2 regions of the Salimicrobium salexigens genome follow, and region 2 is predicted to be linked to the other one. Evidence: predicted binding sites of a transcription regulator. Region 2 holds the regulator's gene; the other holds the start of a gene.
What was found. The regulator LexA, encoded in region 2, represses DNA repair genes until DNA is damaged. The targets are predictions, from matches to a motif close to CGAACATATGTTCG.
Positions count from the first base shown of each region.

Region 1 (9,131 bases), on a different contig from region 2:
AAAATTGACCGTCCGGGACGGCAGTTTTATATACCTTCTCAAATCGTTGATGAATTTGGGGAGAAGGGTAGAGACCACCTGAACAAGAAGCCACGGGCTCAGTTTCTGCTTGCTCTGACGGCCGGGTCATTCATGACGTTCGGAGCTGTGTTTTCTATTCTGCTGGCGATCGATATCCAGGCAGAGGGACTTTTCTATTTAATGTCCGGCTTGGGATTTGCAGCCGGGTATGCGATGGTGTTCATTTCAGGAGCGGTTCTGTTTACAGAAGTGAACGTCCTGTTGCCCTCCTATCTTTTCAACAAAAAAGGTTTAATGAAAGTCAATATTTATAAATTCTGGCTGGCAACTTATCTTGGTAATATGATTGGAGCCTTTGCGGTAGGCCTTCTTATACAGATGTCCGGCTCACTTTCCGACCCTTTTTATTCGGAACTGGCCGTATATGTAGATAAGAAAATGAAGTTTCTCGATTATGGAGTGAAGGGATGGTTTGAAATTCTCGTATCAGGAATACTCGCCAACTGGCTGATCGGTATGGCCGCTTTTCTGACGACCTCAGCCCGTGACATAACCGGTAAAATACTGGGGACCACTTTGCCGGTCATACTATTCGTAGCGGGTAATTTCCAGCACAGCGCGGCCAATATGGGGTATTTCAGTATGGGGATACTTTCTATGGACCAGTACACATGGTATGAATATATTTTCTTCAACCTTGTCCCTGCAAGTATAGGTAACCTTATTGGAGGCGGTATCCTTGTCTCTTTACTGTTCACCTATGCCTATAAAGAAGATATCGAAAATACTTTTGGAATGGGAAAATAAAGCGTCGCAGTTTTACTTCATGACTTAGTGGGAAAAGAATAGTAACAAATCATAATAAGGAGGTGCAGTATGACAGACAAAAAAGGTATGAGTGATAAGGTGAAAGGTGCTGTCAATAAAGTGAAGGGGGAAGCCAAAGATCAGGTAGGCAACGCCAAAGAGGATTCTGAACTTCAACAGGAAGGACAGAAGAATAAAGCTAAAGGAAAAGTTCAGGAAAACATCGGAAAAGCGAAAGACGATGAATAAATAAGAAAGCTGCCGGTTTTAAAACCGGCAGCTTTCTTTGCTTACTCTCGTCATGCTCCCATAGCAAAAGTGCGAAATTAATGGACAGAGGCTCCTATTTTTTTGATTTCTTCCACGGTTTCAGGATTTTCAAGAGCACTGAGGTCTCCCTGATTCCGATTTAAGAAAGCCGATTTTATGGCACGTCTCATCACTTTGGCATTTCTCGTTTTCGGAAGATCACTGACGATATATATTTTTTTCGGTGCAATAGCTTTTCCGAGCTTGTCGGTGAGAAGCTGCTGCAGTTCTTCGAGCAGGGTTTCCGAGTTCTCCGTTTTCGTAACGACAAACGCCACGGGTTCCTCCCCTTTCATATCGTGGGGGGCACCGATGACCCCGGCTTCAATCACTTCTTCATGTTCGACGATTGCAGATTCTATCTCGGAAGGTCCTATGCGCTTTCCGGCTACGTTCAGTACATCGTCAGAGCGTCCTGAAATTAAAAAGTAGCCTCTTTCATCCACAGTCGCCCAGTCACCGTGTACCCATATGTCTTTGAAACGGTTCCAATACGTACGATGGTATCGGTCATCGTCTTTGTAGAAACTTTTCGTCATCCCTACCCAGGGCTGCTTCAGCACGAGTTCGCCTACATCGTTCACGACAGGACGTCCCTCGTCATCAAGCACGTCCACATCCATGCCGGGGAGGGCTGCGTTGAAGGTAACGGGCTGAATCGGTTTTACGAGTACGTTTCCTACCATACCGCCAGAGGTCTCCGTACCGCCCGAATAGTTGAAAATCGGTACTCTTTCTTTGCCGACGTGCTTATATAGCCAATGCCACGGTTCGGGATTCCACGGTTCACCGGTAGAGCCGATCACTTCAAGGGAAGAGAGGTCATGACGGTCAATCCATGATTCCCCGTGCTTCATCATCCCCCTCACAAGCGTCGGCGAAATGCCGAGATGTGTCACTTTATAACGTTCCACAAGTTCCCACAGACGATCCGGCTCAGGATAGTCCGGAGTACCTTCGAACATAACGATGGATGCTCCGTTTACGAGACCTCCATACACGAGGAAAGGCCCCATCATCCAGCCCATATCCGTGAACCAGAACAGAGTGTCGTCTTTCCCGACATCCATACACATTCCGGCATCAAAAGCCGATTTTACAGGAAAACCGGCATGGGTATGTACCGCTCCTTTCGGGGTGCCTGTCGTCCCGGAAGTATAAATGAGCATAAATGGATCATCCGCGTGTTTCTCCATCGTTTCCACAGAAGCATTAGGCTCTTTCATTTCGTTGAACAGGACGTCTTTCGGTTTCTTTTCAAATGAAACGCCAGCGCGTTCCACTACGATAACGTGTTCCAGGGAATCGCAAACTTCCGCAGCTTTATCCGCTTCTTCTTTCATATTGACAGTTTTCCCTCTCCGGAAGAAACCATCAGCGGTGATGATAGCTTTTGCTTCACATGCGTTGACCCTTGTTTTCACTGCATCCGCTTTATAGCCGGAAAAGGCGGGTGAGAAAATGGCACCTATTTTAGAAATGGCAAGCATGCTGATAAGCGTTTCCGGAAGCATGGGGAGGTAGATGGTGATGATATCTCCTTCAGTGATGCCGAGTTTTTTGAGACCTGCGGCGACAGCATTCACCTCTTCGTCGAGTTCAGTGAACGTATACTTCACCCGGTCTCCATTATCCCCTTCCCAGTACAGGGCAATATCATTTTTCTTATCTTCATCTTTTGTCCATTTATCCAGAGCATTCAGCGTGGCGTTGGTCGTTCCGCCCCGGAACCAGTCGGGATGCGGCGCGCCTCTGGAAAGGTCTAGTGTTTTCTGATAACTGTCGAACCATTCGAAGTCGATTTCCTTTACCGCTTCGTCCCAGAACCAGGAAATATCCGAAACAGTGGCCTGGTGGAACTGCTTATAATCTTCATATCCCAGCCGTTTCATCCATTGATAAAGTCTCGTTTGCTTCATTTTTTCTTCTGATGGAATCCATACGTCTTCATATGTAGTCAATTCAATTTCCTCCTTTTAGTAACCGCTTACAAACATTATAACTAAAATGACAGTCATAAGAAACTGCGGCAAAGAAAACGGATGTGATACGATTGGAATATATACTGTAGAATAATAAGGTAATGGAGTATACCTTGAAAGGAGGAGCGGAAGTGGATAAATTGAAAGTCATTAATCTGGTCAGTCTCGGGGTCGGTATTATTTTCCTTGTATATTTCTTTATATCGATGTTTACCGATGTATCGATGTCGCCGTTATTTCTGGTTATTGCGATACCTATTCTGTTCACGCTGAATGCCATACGTGATTTTTCCGAGGGACGAAAGATTCTCGGTACGGTGAATGTAGTGATACTACTCGTTTTTCTATCGCTCGTCGTTGTTGAACTTTTTTAAGATGAAAAAACTTTATTCCAAAAGTCGGGAGGTGGATGGATATGGGAAAGGGCGGAATATTGGAGAAGGTGATCCGGGGAGTGTTTTTTACCGTTACTCCCGGACTTGCTCTTTATGGACTGGTTACAGGGGACTTCAGCTACCAGTACCTGATGCTTCTCGGTCTTTCGGGAGTACTGGCGATTACCGGAATAGATGACTATGAAAAAGGGAGAAAGTATTGGAGTCTGTTTTCTTTTATTGTGGCATTGTTTTCTCTTATCACTGCCGTCCAAATATTTTTCTCGGATGCCGGCTTATAACTTTCGCAGCAGGGTATATACATAATCAGTATTCAGAATATTGGTGAATTTATTCTGCGTCAGGGGGAGAATCGATGCTCAAAAATTATCAGACCGGAGCTTTTTTTGATGAAATGATGAACAGTGATGCTACACCGAAGCCTCACTACGATTGGTTTTATAAACTGGTGGAACGTTTTTCGGCTCGGGAACTGGATGAAAAGCACGAGACCGCGCAACTGAGTTTTCTGCGTCAGGGTATCACGTTTACCGTCTATAATAATGAAGGCCAGACTGAGAGGACGATGCCGTTCGATTTTATTCCGATCATTATTCCGGAGTCGGAATGGGCGATGATCGAAACAGGTATGAAACAGAGAATGACGGCTCTGAATAAGTTTCTGGAAGATATTTATCATGAACGCAGAATTATTGAGGAGGGCGTTATACCGCGGGAACTTGTGGACAATAATCCTTATTATTACCGGAAACAGGTCCAGGGCGTCGATATACCTCTTGATAACCATATCTTTCTCTCCGGCGTGGATCTCATCCGTGACGAACATGGGCAGTATCGTGTGCTGGAAGATAATCTGCGTAACCCTTCCGGAATGTCCTACGTGTTTCAAAATCGCTACGTTATGAGACAAGTGTATCCGGAACTGTTTTTCAATCATTCCATCCGTACCCTTGAGCACGAATTCTCGAAACTGCACCAGGCGGTCTGCGATCACAAACCGTCCGGATGTAAAGGAGAGGCGAATGTGGTACTTCTGACTCCGGGGAGTTACAATTCCGCATATTATGATCACATGTTTCTGACTCAGCAGATGGGTATCGAGCTCGTGGAGGGCAGAGATCTCTTCGTTCAAGGCGGAGTCGTCTACATGAAAACGATACGCGGTCTGAAACGGGTCGATATTATTTATAGGCGTATTGATGATGATTTTCTTGACCCGGAAGCTTTCCGGCCGGATTCGGCTCTCGGAGTGAACGGACTTCTTGATGCATATAAGAAAGGTAACGTAGCTATCCTGAACGGAATAGGGAATGGCGTTGCGGACGATAAAGCGATGTACGTATACGTTCCCGAAATGATCCGTTTTTATCTCGGAGAGGAACCTCTTATTCCAAACGTGGAAACATATTTTCTCAGTGATCCGGAACGTCTTCAATACGTTTTAGAGAATATGGAAGAACTGGTTATTAAAAACGTCGGGGCTTCCGGGGGCTACGATATGCTTATCGGTCCTCAGTCCACGGAAGAAGAAAGAGCGCTTTTCCGTGAGAAAGTGATAGAACAGCCGAATCAGTACATTGCCCAGCCTACTATCAAACTGTCGCGGGCTCCGGCTTTTCAGGGTGGGAATGTTTATCCGTGTCACGTGGATTTACGGGTTTTCGTCATGAACGGAACGGAGATGAATGTGCTTCCCGGAGGGTTGTCGAGGGTTGCCCTGAAAGAAGGGTCACTCGTCGTCAACTCTTCTCAGGGAGGAGGCGGCAAAGATACGTGGATTTTGTCGGGAGGAGGCGAAACAGATGCTTAGTCGGACGGCAGACGCTTTATACTGGATGGCGAGAAACCTGGAGCGTTCCGAAAATAACGCCCGGGTACTGAATGTTCAGCTTATAAATATGCTCGAAGCGGCTGATCAGCAAGTGCTGGACAGGGACTGGGAAGAAGTGCTTGAGATTTGTGCTTCCTACCGGGACTACATCAATCATTATTCGAGAATGGAAAGAGGGACTATGATCGAGTATCTGACAATGAATCCGATTAATCCCAATTCCATCGAGAACTGTATGAAAGTCGCGAGAGAGAACACTAAGAATACGCGTGATATTATCCCGGGCGAGTTGTGGGAGATTCTCAATGAATTCCATCTTGATCATCAGGACAGCGGAGGAAATATAGGGACACTGGCACGGACGAAAGACTATTTGAAAACAGTCACCCGCACCTCTATGACCGCGCAGGGGGTAATAGAATCCTCAATGACCAGAGGGGTACCATATACGTTCATCAAGGTTGGCAAGTGGCTTGAGCGTGCGGAGAAGACAGCCCGTATTCTGAACGTCGTCTGTGAGAAACAAAGGCGGGAACCCCTTCAACATACAACGAACAATTATTACTACTGGCTGGCTGCTCTCAGGTTCCTGAACGGATACGATTCATTCATCAAAGAACATCCGCCGACCATGGACTCTGCGTACGTCCTTGATTTTCTTGTAAAAGAAGAAAAGTTTCCGAGGTCGATAAACTACTGTATGACGCATATTAAAGAAGCGATAATGGATCTTGAAGGCGGGCAGGTGCATCACTATTCGGAAGAGCTGTTTCAGCTTACAGATGTGATTCTTGCAGAAATCAGCGATACCGGGATTAAAGACATGAACATGGAAGAACTTATGAGGTTTCTTGACCATTTTCAGAAGCAGTGCATCGCTTTAAGCAGTCTGTTTATGGAAACCTACTATCTTTCTGTACCAACATCCTCAACATGAGAAGGAGCAAACGATTTTATGAAATACCAAATTGAACACACAAATAAATTCCACTATGAAACATCCGTAGATCAAAGCATGAACCACATTCGGTTAAAACCGCGTTCCGATGAATGCCAGCGGGTATTGGCCTACCGTTCGGAGATCTCGCCTGTCTCTGTAATAAAAGAGCACGTCGATGTGTGGGGGAATCACGTGGAAACATTTTTTATTCCCGAAAAACATAAACATTTGACGGTCAAAACGATTTCAACGGTCAGTATTCAGAAGAGCCCTTTTATCGATATGATCCGCTATTCGGACGAAATGAAGCAGATATTTCATTCCGAGCTTTTTCGCAAACACTATCTGGCCTACCTGAACGAAACACCCTATACATTCATGTACAAAGAACAGATTGATCTGCTTACTAAAAATGTCGGTGATCCGACGGATCCGATTCAGTTTTCTATCGACCTGATGAGATACGTGCACAATACGCTGTTTTACAATACAACCACGACGGATGTGAATACGAAAGCACACGAAGCATGGCCTTTGCAGGGAGGGGTGTGTCAGGACTTTGCTCATATTATGATTGCAGTGTTAAGGGGGAACGGGATACCGGCCCGGTACGCCAGTGGATATTTATATATCGGGGAAGATTCGGCTCTCGTCGGGGACGCTGCCACTCATGCCTGGGTGGAAGTGATGGTTCCTGGTGTCGGCTGGACGGGACTCGATCCGACGAACAACGTAGAAGCGCTGGAGAATCATATACGAATCGGCACGGGGCGTGACTATGCAGATGTAAGTCCGCTGCAGGGGGTATATCGCGGAGGGGGACAGAACCTCGACGTAAGTGTAAGCGTAACGCTTTTGGAAGAGTAAGCGACAAATTTAAAAAGGCGCTCCCCCACCGGCGGGTGGAAGGAGCGCTGTTCGATGTTTCTGAATTAACATGTGCAGATGAGTCTTCCTCCCGGAGGTTGGGAGGTCTTTCTCACATGAATGCTCTTTATAAGAGCATACCCACATTATAGATGGGAAAGATATCCTTGTCTATGCAACAAAAGAATAATTTCTGACAGAGTTTTGAATAAAGAAGGGTATGTTTCTCTTTAGTAAGGTAATGAATAAAGAAAAGTTAAAGAGACCATTCAGCATGCCCAGGGTCTGGAGCTCAGGTGCTTTGATTCTGACCCTGTCACGGGAAAGGCTTGCAGAAGCACGTCCGGGCAAAGCCCTTACGGATCGATCACACGACGATTTTTTTCTAATCATTCGGTGGCTGCGACTGGTGGTTATATTGAAGAAGATGTGCTTCTGCTGCAGGAAGAGATTCAGAAAGATTTCCGGAAAGAAATGGTAACGAAAGGTTTCATTTCGGAAAAGACTCCGCTGCCGGAATGACTCCTGCCTCCCCCTCTGCTTAAGCAGAGGGATTTTTTCTATGATAAAATAATTTCAGACGTGAGAATATGTGTTTGATACTGCTTTACTGTACGGGAAAGGAGGAAGAGGGGATTGGAATTTGTGATTGATATGCTGATCGGCGCCGGTCTTGTATTCTTCTTTCTGATTACGTTTATCATTTTTCACACTATCAATAACAGAAAGTGACGATTCCGGCATTCGTACGTACCGGTTTTTAATTTGAATCAGCCAATATTGACCGGCGGTATTTTACACCATAAGAAAAGTATTATTATGAGCAACAGGAGGAGAAGAAAGTGAGTTATTTGAAACGTTTCGGGTATGAATATTACGATCTGAAAAATATACTGAAGACCCGTCACCTTGAAGAAGAGCTGGAGGAAATCAAACAGGAGTTCGCTACGCTGCCGGCAGACTCGTATGCGCAGGAACTGAACAGATACAGAAGATACGGGAGAGCGGTGATTATACCGGGCACAGGCCATGTCCAGTGGTTGCCTTCCGTTCGGACCGAAGAGGGAGAAATGTACAAGTATTTCCAGGGGAGCTTCAACCCTGAATATACGGACAGCGCCCGTGATTTTCCGGCTATTTCAGAGAAAATGCGGGAGAACCGTCTGCTTGATGACATCATTCTGTTCGATTACAGACAGACGTTCTGGAGAGAGGAAGACCTTCTTCTCCCTATTCACGCCGGGGTTCATTTTGTGAAACTGGAAGTGGATAATGAACAGGAAATTGCAGTGTCTTCTCCGAACCATCTCCATCAGGACGGGGAACCATTCACGTTCGCCCATCTTGTCCATCGTCAGAACGCAGAAGGGGGCGGGAATGCTATAGGCACTCCTCATGTAGCGGGAGAAGTACCGGAAAACGTAAACGAGAAACAGCTGCTGAAGCAGATGACGCTGACTTCCCCTCTCGAATCATATGGAGTGTTCGATCCGATGGTCAGTCATTATGTTGCTCCCGTAACGAAAGGGAAAGAAGAAATGAAGGGGGAACGTTCGATGATACTGATTGATTTCCAGCCCACTGTCTGTCCTGACCCGGAGGAGATTTCAAAACAGTTGAGACAGGGAAACTTAATGTTCGCCGACTGACAAACAAAATGCACAGAGGGAGGCGAAATCGCTCTCTTGCCACGAGTCTTTGTCCATATAGGGTACAGGAAAGATTACGAAAATAACAAATTGCTCATTGCCTGTTCAGGACGGAACGGATGCAAGATTATGGGCCGTAAAAAGGAGTGATGATTCATGGATAGTGTTATCTTTGATTTAGACGGGACTCTATGGGATCCCATTTCCACGGTGAAAGATGCCTGGAATGAAACAATTCAGGCACATCGTCCCGAAGAAAAAGAACTTAGTCGGGAAGATATGGAATCTATAATGGGACTCCAAACAGAAGAAGTAGTTAAGAAGTTATTC
Region 1 covers NZ_FTOK01000001.1:275,876-285,006, forward strand. The annotation lists gene BW931_RS01400 (formate/nitrite transporter family protein) at 1-828, shown strand, start outside; gene BW931_RS01405 (CsbD family protein) at 898-1,077, shown strand; gene BW931_RS01410 (AMP-binding protein) at 1,155-3,098, opposite strand; gene BW931_RS01415 (hypothetical protein) at 3,251-3,493, shown strand; gene BW931_RS01420 (hypothetical protein) at 3,529-3,795, shown strand; gene BW931_RS01425 (circularly permuted type 2 ATP-grasp protein) at 3,870-5,324, shown strand; gene BW931_RS01430 (alpha-E domain-containing protein) at 5,317-6,282, shown strand; gene BW931_RS01435 (transglutaminase family protein) at 6,301-7,152, shown strand; gene BW931_RS13750 (hypothetical protein) at 7,549-7,674, shown strand; gene BW931_RS01440 (2OG-Fe dioxygenase family protein) at 7,995-8,801, shown strand; gene BW931_RS01445 (HAD family hydrolase) at 8,958-9,131, shown strand, end outside.
Region 1: the regulator LexA is predicted to act here: its motif matches at 7,738-7,751, upstream of BW931_RS01440 (2OG-Fe dioxygenase family protein).

Region 2 (9,131 bases):
ACCCTATGACACTCTCCGTGAAGTAATTGTACCTGCCGGGGAAGGAGCAGACCACGGATCCCTGCACGACTTCGGCATCAGTTATCGTGCCTTACCTTTAAAAGAAGGGGAGGTGGATGCAGAGCGTTTCCGGGAAGTCATCACTTCACGAACGAAAATGGTAGCCATCCAGAGGTCCAAGGGGTATGCAGACAGACCTTCTTTTACTATTGAGGATATTGAAGGAATGGTAAAGGAAATAAAAACAGTGAAACCTGATGCGATTGTTTTTGTGGACAATTGTTACGGGGAATTTGTAGAGAAAGCGGAACCACTGGAAGCGGGAGCCGATCTGATCGCAGGCTCCCTCATCAAGAACCCCGGCGGCGGTATTGTACGTACGGGCGGATACATAGCCGGGCGGAAAGAACTGATTACTGCCTGTGCACACCGGCTGACGGCTCCAGGACTCGGCAAGGAAATGGGTGCCACGCTTTCCGTTCTGCAGGAGATGTACCAGGGTATATTCATCGCCCCCCACGTAGTCGGGGAAGCTCTGAAAGGAGCGGTTTACACGGCGAAATATCTGGATAGTTACGGATTCCGGACAAAACCGTCCTATGATGAATACCGTACGGACCTGATTCAGACAGTGTACTTCGACAATGCGGAGCAGATGGTCGATTTCTGCCGGGAGATCCAGAAAGCTTCACCGGTAAATGCCTTCGCCCTTCCGGAACCGGGCCCGCTTCCGGGATATGATTCCGACGTCATTATGGCGGCCGGCACGTTTATTCAGGGTGCGAGCCTTGAACTGACAGCAGACGGCCCGCTCCGGCCTCCCTACATGGCTTTTGTCCAGGGAGGACTAACGGCGGAACACGTGAAAATAGCAGTGCGGCGTGCCGTAAATGCTGTTACGTCATAGGGAACTACGAAAGGAAGCCGGAATACTCCGGCTTTTTTCATGTCAACTTTCCTGACATCGCTTGACAATTGTTTGTTTTGAATTATAATAATAGTAAGAATTCTTGGAGGGGGTGGCAGAAGTGAGTGATGAAGTACGACGTTCCATGCCGCTGTTTTCTATGGGAATCGTCCAATCCCTTACTGCCCTCACTCCGAGGCAAATTCGTTATTACGAGCAGAATGGGCTGGTGACTCCGGCCCGTTCCAAAGGGAATCAGCGACTGTTTTCGTTTAATGATGTAGACCGGCTTCTTGAGATTAAATCACTTGTAGAAAAAGGGGTCAATCTTGCGGGTATCAGGCAGGTGTTCGATTTGAAACAGGAAACGCCCCGCCCTGATTACAAACCCGGGGAAGTACAGGAAGTCTACCATCAGCTCAGCGAAAAAGAGTTACGGAAAATGCTTCGTAAGGAAATTGAGAATGATGCAGGAAAAGGAAATTTTGGACTCAGACAGGGAGAATTATCAAGATTCTTTCACTAAATTATGGGAGGCACACGCATGGGCTTAACAAGAGAAGAAATTTACAAGAAGATCGAGGAAGAGAACGTCAAATTCATCCGTCTGCAGTTTACGGATATGCTCGGTATTATTAAAAACGTGGAGATCCCGTTCAGTCAGCTCGACAAAGCTCTGGATGGAGTGATGATGTTCGACGGTTCTTCCATTGAAGGATTCGTACGAATCGAGGAGTCCGATATGTATCTGGTACCGGATTTCGATTCTTTTCTCGTACTTCCATGGACTTCCGAGAAAGGGAAAGTGGCACGATTCATCTGTGACATTTACAACACGGATGGTACTCCATTCGAAGGGTGCCCCCGCTATAACCTGAAGCGCAACCTGAAAAGAATGGAAGAGCTCGGTTTCTCCGCTTTTAACCTTGGTACCGAACCGGAATTTTTCCTGTTCAAGATGGATGAAAACATGAATCCTACCCTTGAACTGAACGATAAAGGCGGCTACTTCGACCTTGCTCCGACCGACCTCGGGGAGAACTGTCGACGGGATATCGTACTGGAGCTTGAGGAGATGGGTTTCGAAATTGAAGCTTCCCACCACGAAGTCGCTCCCGGGCAGCATGAAATCGACTTCAAATATTCGGAAGCAGTGAAGCACTGTGACGATATCCAGACGTTTAAACTCGTTGTTAAAACCATCGCCCGTAAACACGGTCTGCATGCAACGTTTATGCCTAAACCTCTCTTCGGAGTGAACGGTTCCGGTATGCACGCAAACATGTCTCTGTTCACGGAAGAAGGAAATGCTTTCTTCGATGAGAACGGCAAAGAACAGCTCTCGGATGTAGCTTACCAGTTTACTGCCGGTATTCTGAAGCATGCCATGGCTTTCACGGCAATAACCAACCCGATAGTGAATTCCTATAAGCGTCTCGTTCCGGGATACGAAGCTCCTTCTTATGTAGCCTGGTCGTCCCAGAACAGAAGTCCGCTCATCCGCGTTCCGACGTCCCGTGGAGTGAGTACACGTATCGAAGTACGCAGTGTCGATCCGGCTGCCAACCCGTATATGGGGATGGCCGCTCTGCTTGCTGCGGGTCTCGACGGTATCGAGAACAAACTGGAGGTACCTGAACCGGTGGATCGCAACATTTACGTGATGGATGAGGAAGAGCGCAGAGAAGCGGGAGTGACCGATCTTCCGGCTACACTGTATGATGCACTTCAGGAACTTAAGAAGAATGATGTGATGGTGAAGGCGTTGGGCGAACACCTGTATGAGCACTTTATCGAAGCGAAAGAAATCGAGTGGAACATGTTCCGTACCCAGGTACACCCTTGGGAGAGGGAGCAGTATCTGCAGACGTATTAATGGGAACCTCTCTCAGGGGAATTTCCGTTGAGAACGTTTAGATTTACATGACCATAAAACCATAAAACTAAATTAAAAATCCTCCATTACCGGCCGGTAATGGAGGATTTTTAAGTGTATACAGGGGGAGCGGTTCAGTGTACGTTCCTGAATAAGCCGACCACTTTTCCGAGAATGGTGACGTCATCGAGAAGGATAGGCTCCATGGAGGAGTTTTCCGGCTGAAGGCGTACGTGATCCGCTTCTTTGAAGAATCGCTTCACTGTAGCTTCACCCTCGTCTGTCATACCGACAACGATATCTCCGTTTTGAGCGGTGTTCTGCTTACGGACGATTACCTTGTCTCCGTCAAGAACGCCGGCTTCTATCATACTTTCTCCCTGGATGACGAGTATGAAAGTATCTTCCTCCGTGCTGCTTATCGTATCCGGCACCGGAAGATATTCTTCGATGTTCTCTACTGCAGTTATAGGAACACCGGCGGTTACTTTACCGATCACGGGAGCGAACGTCGCTTCCCCTTTAGGGATTTTAGTACCTTCCTCCAGGTCTATCACTTCGATCGCCCGCGGTTTCGTCGGGTCTCTCCGAATGAAACCTTTCTTTTCCAGTCTCGCGAGGTGGCCGTGTACGGTAGAACTGGAAGCAAGACCTACGTACTTACCGATTTCCCTGACGGACGGGGGATATCCTTTGTCGATCACTTCCTGTTTTATGAAATTCAATATTTCCTGCTGTCGTTTGGATAGGTTAGTCATAATGTCACATCCTGTATAGAAAATTTATTACATATATTGTAGCACGTAGGATGCCGGAATACAAACAGGCGTTCGAACTTTTGTGTTGACAGGAACAATAGTTCGTATATAATGATATTTACACGAACATAAGTTCTAAGGAACAATAGTTCTATCGGGAGGTATTCCATGTTTCATAAATTATCCAAGCAGGATCTTACTCATATCGTTCTGTTCATTCTGAGTCTGGTTTTCCTATACATTGCAATGGTTTCCAGTGTTTAAATCCTGTATCATTTCTCTGTGGGAGAGGTGGTAAGGATGAAAGCGGTCTTGTATTGCAGAGTAAGTACGGAAAAAGAAACCCAGGTTACGTCTATACAGAGACAGAAGGAAGAACTTAAAAAACTTGCGGAGAACCATAGTATGGATATTGTGGAAGTTATCGAAGAAAAAGCCAGCGGGTACTCCATCGAAAGGGAAGGTATACTTCGTGCACTTGATATTTTCTCCTCGAAAAAAGCGGAAGCACTCCTGATTCAGGATGAGACGAGACTCGGCAGGGGGAACACGAAGATCGCCCTTTTACACCAGCTCGAAAAGCTCGATGTGACGATCTATACGGTGACGGGGAGCGGGGAAATGGAGATTTCCGAGTCTGATTCCATGGTTCTGCAGATCGTCGGAGTGGTGGAAGAGTATCAGCGTTATCTTCATAACATGAAAATTCGACGAGGGATGAAAAAAGCGGTGGAAGATGGTTATGACCCTTCCAAAAATTTGAAGAACATCGACCAGGCCAGGGGGCGGGAACGTATTGATTTCCCTGTGACGGAAGTGGCACGTCTCCGGGAAAAGAAGCTCACGTTTCAGGAAATTGCGGCTACTCTCCGCGGTATGGGGTATGATGTCTCCAAAGCGACGGTGCATCGCAGATATAAAGAAAGCCAAACATTTGAAAATGAAAATACGTCGCGTTATCATAAGTAAAGATAATACCCTTCAGTATATACAGGGTAAGTAAAGAGGTGACAAAACATGTTGGCACAACACAAGCTTGATCGTATAAACGCTTTAGCTAATAAGAAAAAAGAGCAGGGCCTTTCTTCTGAAGAGCAGAACGAACAGCATGAATTGCGTCAGGAATATTTACAGAACGTGAGAAAATCTTTTAAGAACCATTTAAAAGGCATGACGGTCATCGATCCGGAAGGACAGGACGTTACCCCGGAGAAAGTGAAACGTATGCAGCAGAATGAGAAAAAACATTAAAAACCTGCGGGAATCGCAGGTTTTTTGTGTGAAAGCGGTTTACTGACTTGCTACGAAACCTATTTCATTATAGGATTATACTTGTTACATATTCCGCATCAGAAAGGGGAATGGCATTGACTAAAGATATTGAACAGAAGTCTATTAATACTATTCGTACACTGACGATCGACGCAGTGGAAAAAGCGAGTTCGGGGCATCCTGGTATGCCGATGGGCACGGCGCCTATGGCTTACAAACTCTGGACGGAGTATATGGAGCACAACCCGAAGAACTCCGACTGGTTCAACCGTGATCGGTTTGTACTCTCGGCAGGCCACGGATCCATGTTGCAGTACAGTCTGCTTCATCTTTCCGGATATGACGTAACGATGGATGATATCAAAAATTTCCGCCAGTGGGACTCCAAAACGCCCGGACATCCGGAAGTGGGGCATACGCATGGCGTGGAAGCGACGACCGGACCGCTCGGCCAGGGTATTGCCATGGCTACCGGGTTCGCGATGGCGGAAGCCCATCTTTCGGCCAACTACAATACAGATAAACATTCAATCATTGATCATAATACGTATGTCATCTGCAGTGATGGAGACCTTATGGAAGGTGTATCTCAGGAATCCGCGTCTCTTGCGGGTCACCTCGGTCTCGGAAAACTCATAGTACTATATGATTCCAATGACATCTCTCTTGACGGGGAGCTGAACCGTGCGTTCAGTGAAAGCGTAGAGAAGAGATACGAAGCCTATGGCTGGCAGGTTCTGCGTGTAGAAGACGGAAATGATACGAAAGCTATCACCGATGCACTCGATAAAGCGAAGAAAAATACCGAACAGCCGACGATGATCGAAGTGAAAACCGTCATCGGCTACGGTGCACCGAACAAATCGGGTAAAGCGGATGCGCACGGAGCACCTCTTGGGGAAGACGAAGTGCAGCAGACGAAAGACTACTATGGCTGGGAATATGAAGAAACGTTCTATGTGCCTGATGAAGTTTATGAAGACTTCCAGGAAAAGATCCAAAAACGCGGGGAGAAGAAAGAGGAAGAATGGAATAAGCAGTTCGAAGAATACAGAAAAGCTAACCCTGAGCTGGCCGAAGAACTTGAAAAAGCCATCAAAGGTGAACTTCCGGAAGATTGGGAGCAGGTTCTCCCTGCTTACGACACGTCCAGTGACAAAGCGGCCACCCGTGCAACGTCCGGGGAAGCGATCAACGCTCTTTCCGATAAAATCCCTTACTTCTTCGGCGGAAGTGCCGACCTTGCAGGTTCCAACAAGACGACGGTCAAGGCGCAGGAAGACTTTTCAAAAAATAACTATGCAGGAAGAAACATCTGGTTCGGTGTCCGTGAACACGCTATGGCAGCGGCTCTGAACGGAATGGCTTTACACGGAGGCCTTAAAGTATACGGAGGCACATTCTTCGTTTTCAGTGACTACCTGCGCCCGTCTCTCCGTTTGTCAGCTATTCAGAATCTTCCGGTGAATTATGTGTTCACGCATGACTCTATTGCTGTAGGGGAAGACGGCCCGACTCACGAACCTGTAGAACATCTGGCTGCACTTCGGGCTATTCCGAACCTCTCGGTCATTCGTCCGGCAGACGGGAACGAATCCAGTGCGGCGTGGAGACTGGCACTGGAATCCACGTCCAACCCGACAGCTCTCGTGTTGACCAGGCAGGGACTGCCGACGCTGGAAGGGACGAAAGAGAAAGCTTATGAAGGTGTGAAAAAAGGAGCTTACGTACTCAGTGACTCCGACAAAGACACACCGGATACCATTCTTCTGGCTTCCGGATCGGAAGTGCAGCTGGCTATGGCAGCCAAAGAAGAGCTTAAGAGCAAAGGCGTAGATGCCCGCGTTGTCAGCATGGCTTCCTTCGATCGTTTCGAAGCTCAGAATGATGCCTATAAAGAAGAAGTATTGCCGAACAGTGTACGTAATCGCGTAGCTATTGAAATGGCTTCTTCCTTTGGCTGGGAGCGTTTCGTCGGTCTTGACGGTAAAGTAGTGGGTATTGACCGCTTCGGAGCTTCGGCACCTGGAGCGACCGTTATTGAAAACTTCGGTTTTACTGTCGAAAATGTTGTGAAGCACGTAGAAAGCTATGTGAAGTAGGACAAGAATCGGGGACTTCGGAAAACTATCCGGAGTTCCTGTTTATTACATAAGGCTCTTCACTTCCGCAGTTTTAAGGGCGGAAGACTTAGCCGGTGTCCGAGGTCTTGAGTTTTAAGCCCGGAGGAACGATATGGTATAATACAGGTAGAGAAACGTTGGGGAACAGCAGTCCGGCAACGGGTCCCGGGTACAGTTTTGAAATTTTTCAAACGTGATCGGCGGGTGCCGGAAATTATGATCGAAACTATTGAGTCATAAATATTGTGTACATCTGTTCACCCGTCTATTGTAATCCCCGTTTCAATTTACTATACTGTTATGGGATATATTATGAAAGGGGAAACTTATTATGGAATTAGGAATTATATGGATTATTCTGATTGCATTAGTCGCGTTAATAGCAGGAGCGGCTTTAGGCTTTTTCATCGCCAGAAAATATATGATGAATTATTTGAAGAAAAACCCTCCAATCAATGAACAGATGCTGCGGACACTGATGATGCAAATGGGTCAGAAACCCTCACAGAAGAAGATCAACCAGATGATGAAACAGATGAACAACCAGATGGACAAGTAAGCGCCGCTCCATCTTCCCTGCCTGTCCTGCCGGTTATCCGGTATGGCGGGCAGGTTTTTTTGTGTTTTGTCAGAGAAGACGCTGGCAAGTAACATAAATTACATTTAAATGTCTTCTTGAGGGGGATGGAGGGGAAATCAGTGGAGACTTATGATGGGACATCCTTCGAAAAAGAATAGATCCTTAAAAGAAATCGAAGGATTTTTCACAAAAGCTTACGAAGATATGTTTTCTAACGAAGAACAGCTTACTGATACACTCCTTCAGGGGATTATCTCTCCTTATGTGCATGATCGGGGGAAACTGAGTCTTTTTCAGCAGAAATAAAAACATTCGTCTAAATGCTCGGTGGATAAAACTGACAGGGCCCAAATGAGGGTTCTGCCTGTTTTATGGTTTTCGTTAAACTGGAGGATAGTGATAAAAAATGAAGAAGGTATCTCTGCTTTTCAAATAAAGGGTGTGGTATGATACACCTGTAAAGTTTCAAACTGAAGCGGGATGATGCCTGCATCTCCAATGACATTGTTGACGTTTTCGGAAACTACGTAAAGGAGGAATCCGGATGGAACTGTATTTCTCGCGCAACACATCTCCTTTGTCCCGACTGATTCAGTATTTCACGAAAGGAAAGTGGAGTCATAACGCTATTAAAGTGGGGGATTACCACATTATCGATTCCCGTTTTCCGGGAGGCGTCCGGATAAGGCACTTTGATTTGAAAGATTACAAAGTACTCGAAGTGGAAGGAGACCCGCGTAAAGCTCTGAAACACATTGAAAAACGCTACGATCTCAGACTGTTTTTCTGGTACGGCATTAAATACGGAAAACCATGGAACGATCCGAACCAGATGATTTGCAGTGAACTGATCGCGGAAGCCTCCAATGATGAGAACTTACGTGGTAAAACACCAAGCGAACAGTACAGATATCTCAAAAACAGTGAAAAAGTGATCAAAGATACGAAGCGTTAACATTCTAACTTGAAACTTAGTAGCAACTCCGAAATATTAAAAAAACAATTATTAACGATGTCGTTCGTCTTTTATGATAATTTTTGATAGAATGTATTCAGCTATGTAATTGAAAGGTCACAGGGGGATTTTTTTGCGATGAAAATTAACAGTAATGATTTGATATTGAAAACGATGACTTCCATCATCGCTTTTATTCTGCTAGGATTCTCGATATATTTATTTTTTGCCGGGCACAATGCTCCCGGAGGAGGGTTTATCGGCGGTCTTATGACGTCCGCTGCCATCGTACTGATGAATATGGCTTACGGACAGGAGGCAATGAAGAGCTCCCTGCCGATCAACTTCCGTTTTCTGTTTAAACTGGGACTGCTGATCGCTCTTGCGACAGGCATGGGGTCGTTTTTATTCAATGAACCGTTTCTCAGTCAGACATTCGCCTACTTTCAGCTTCCCGTGCTCGGACGTACCGAGTTGGCCACGGCACTGCTGTTTGATCTTGGGGTTTATCTCACTGTTATCGGGATTACGATGACAATCATCTTGTCGATCGCTGAGGATCACAAAGAAGAACTCTCGGAGTAAGGGGTTATTCGATGAATACGTTTTTATTAATAGCTTCTACGATAGTCGGTGCTTTTATGGCGGTAACGATGATAT
Region 2 covers NZ_FTOK01000003.1:187,366-196,496, forward strand. The annotation lists gene BW931_RS05090 (methionine gamma-lyase family protein) at 1-907, shown strand, start outside; gene BW931_RS05095 (MerR family transcriptional regulator) at 1,029-1,433, shown strand; gene glnA (type I glutamate--ammonia ligase) at 1,452-2,783, shown strand; gene lexA (transcriptional repressor LexA) at 2,918-3,541, opposite strand; gene BW931_RS05110 (YneB family resolvase-like protein) at 3,842-4,510, shown strand; gene BW931_RS05115 (DUF896 domain-containing protein) at 4,559-4,792, shown strand; gene tkt (transketolase) at 4,903-6,915, shown strand; gene BW931_RS05125 (YneF family protein) at 7,268-7,495, shown strand; gene BW931_RS05130 (hypothetical protein) at 7,646-7,822, shown strand; gene BW931_RS05135 (hypothetical protein) at 8,061-8,471, shown strand; gene BW931_RS05140 (Na(+)/H(+) antiporter subunit B) at 8,610-9,056, shown strand; gene BW931_RS05145 (CcdC family protein) at 9,068-9,131, shown strand, end outside.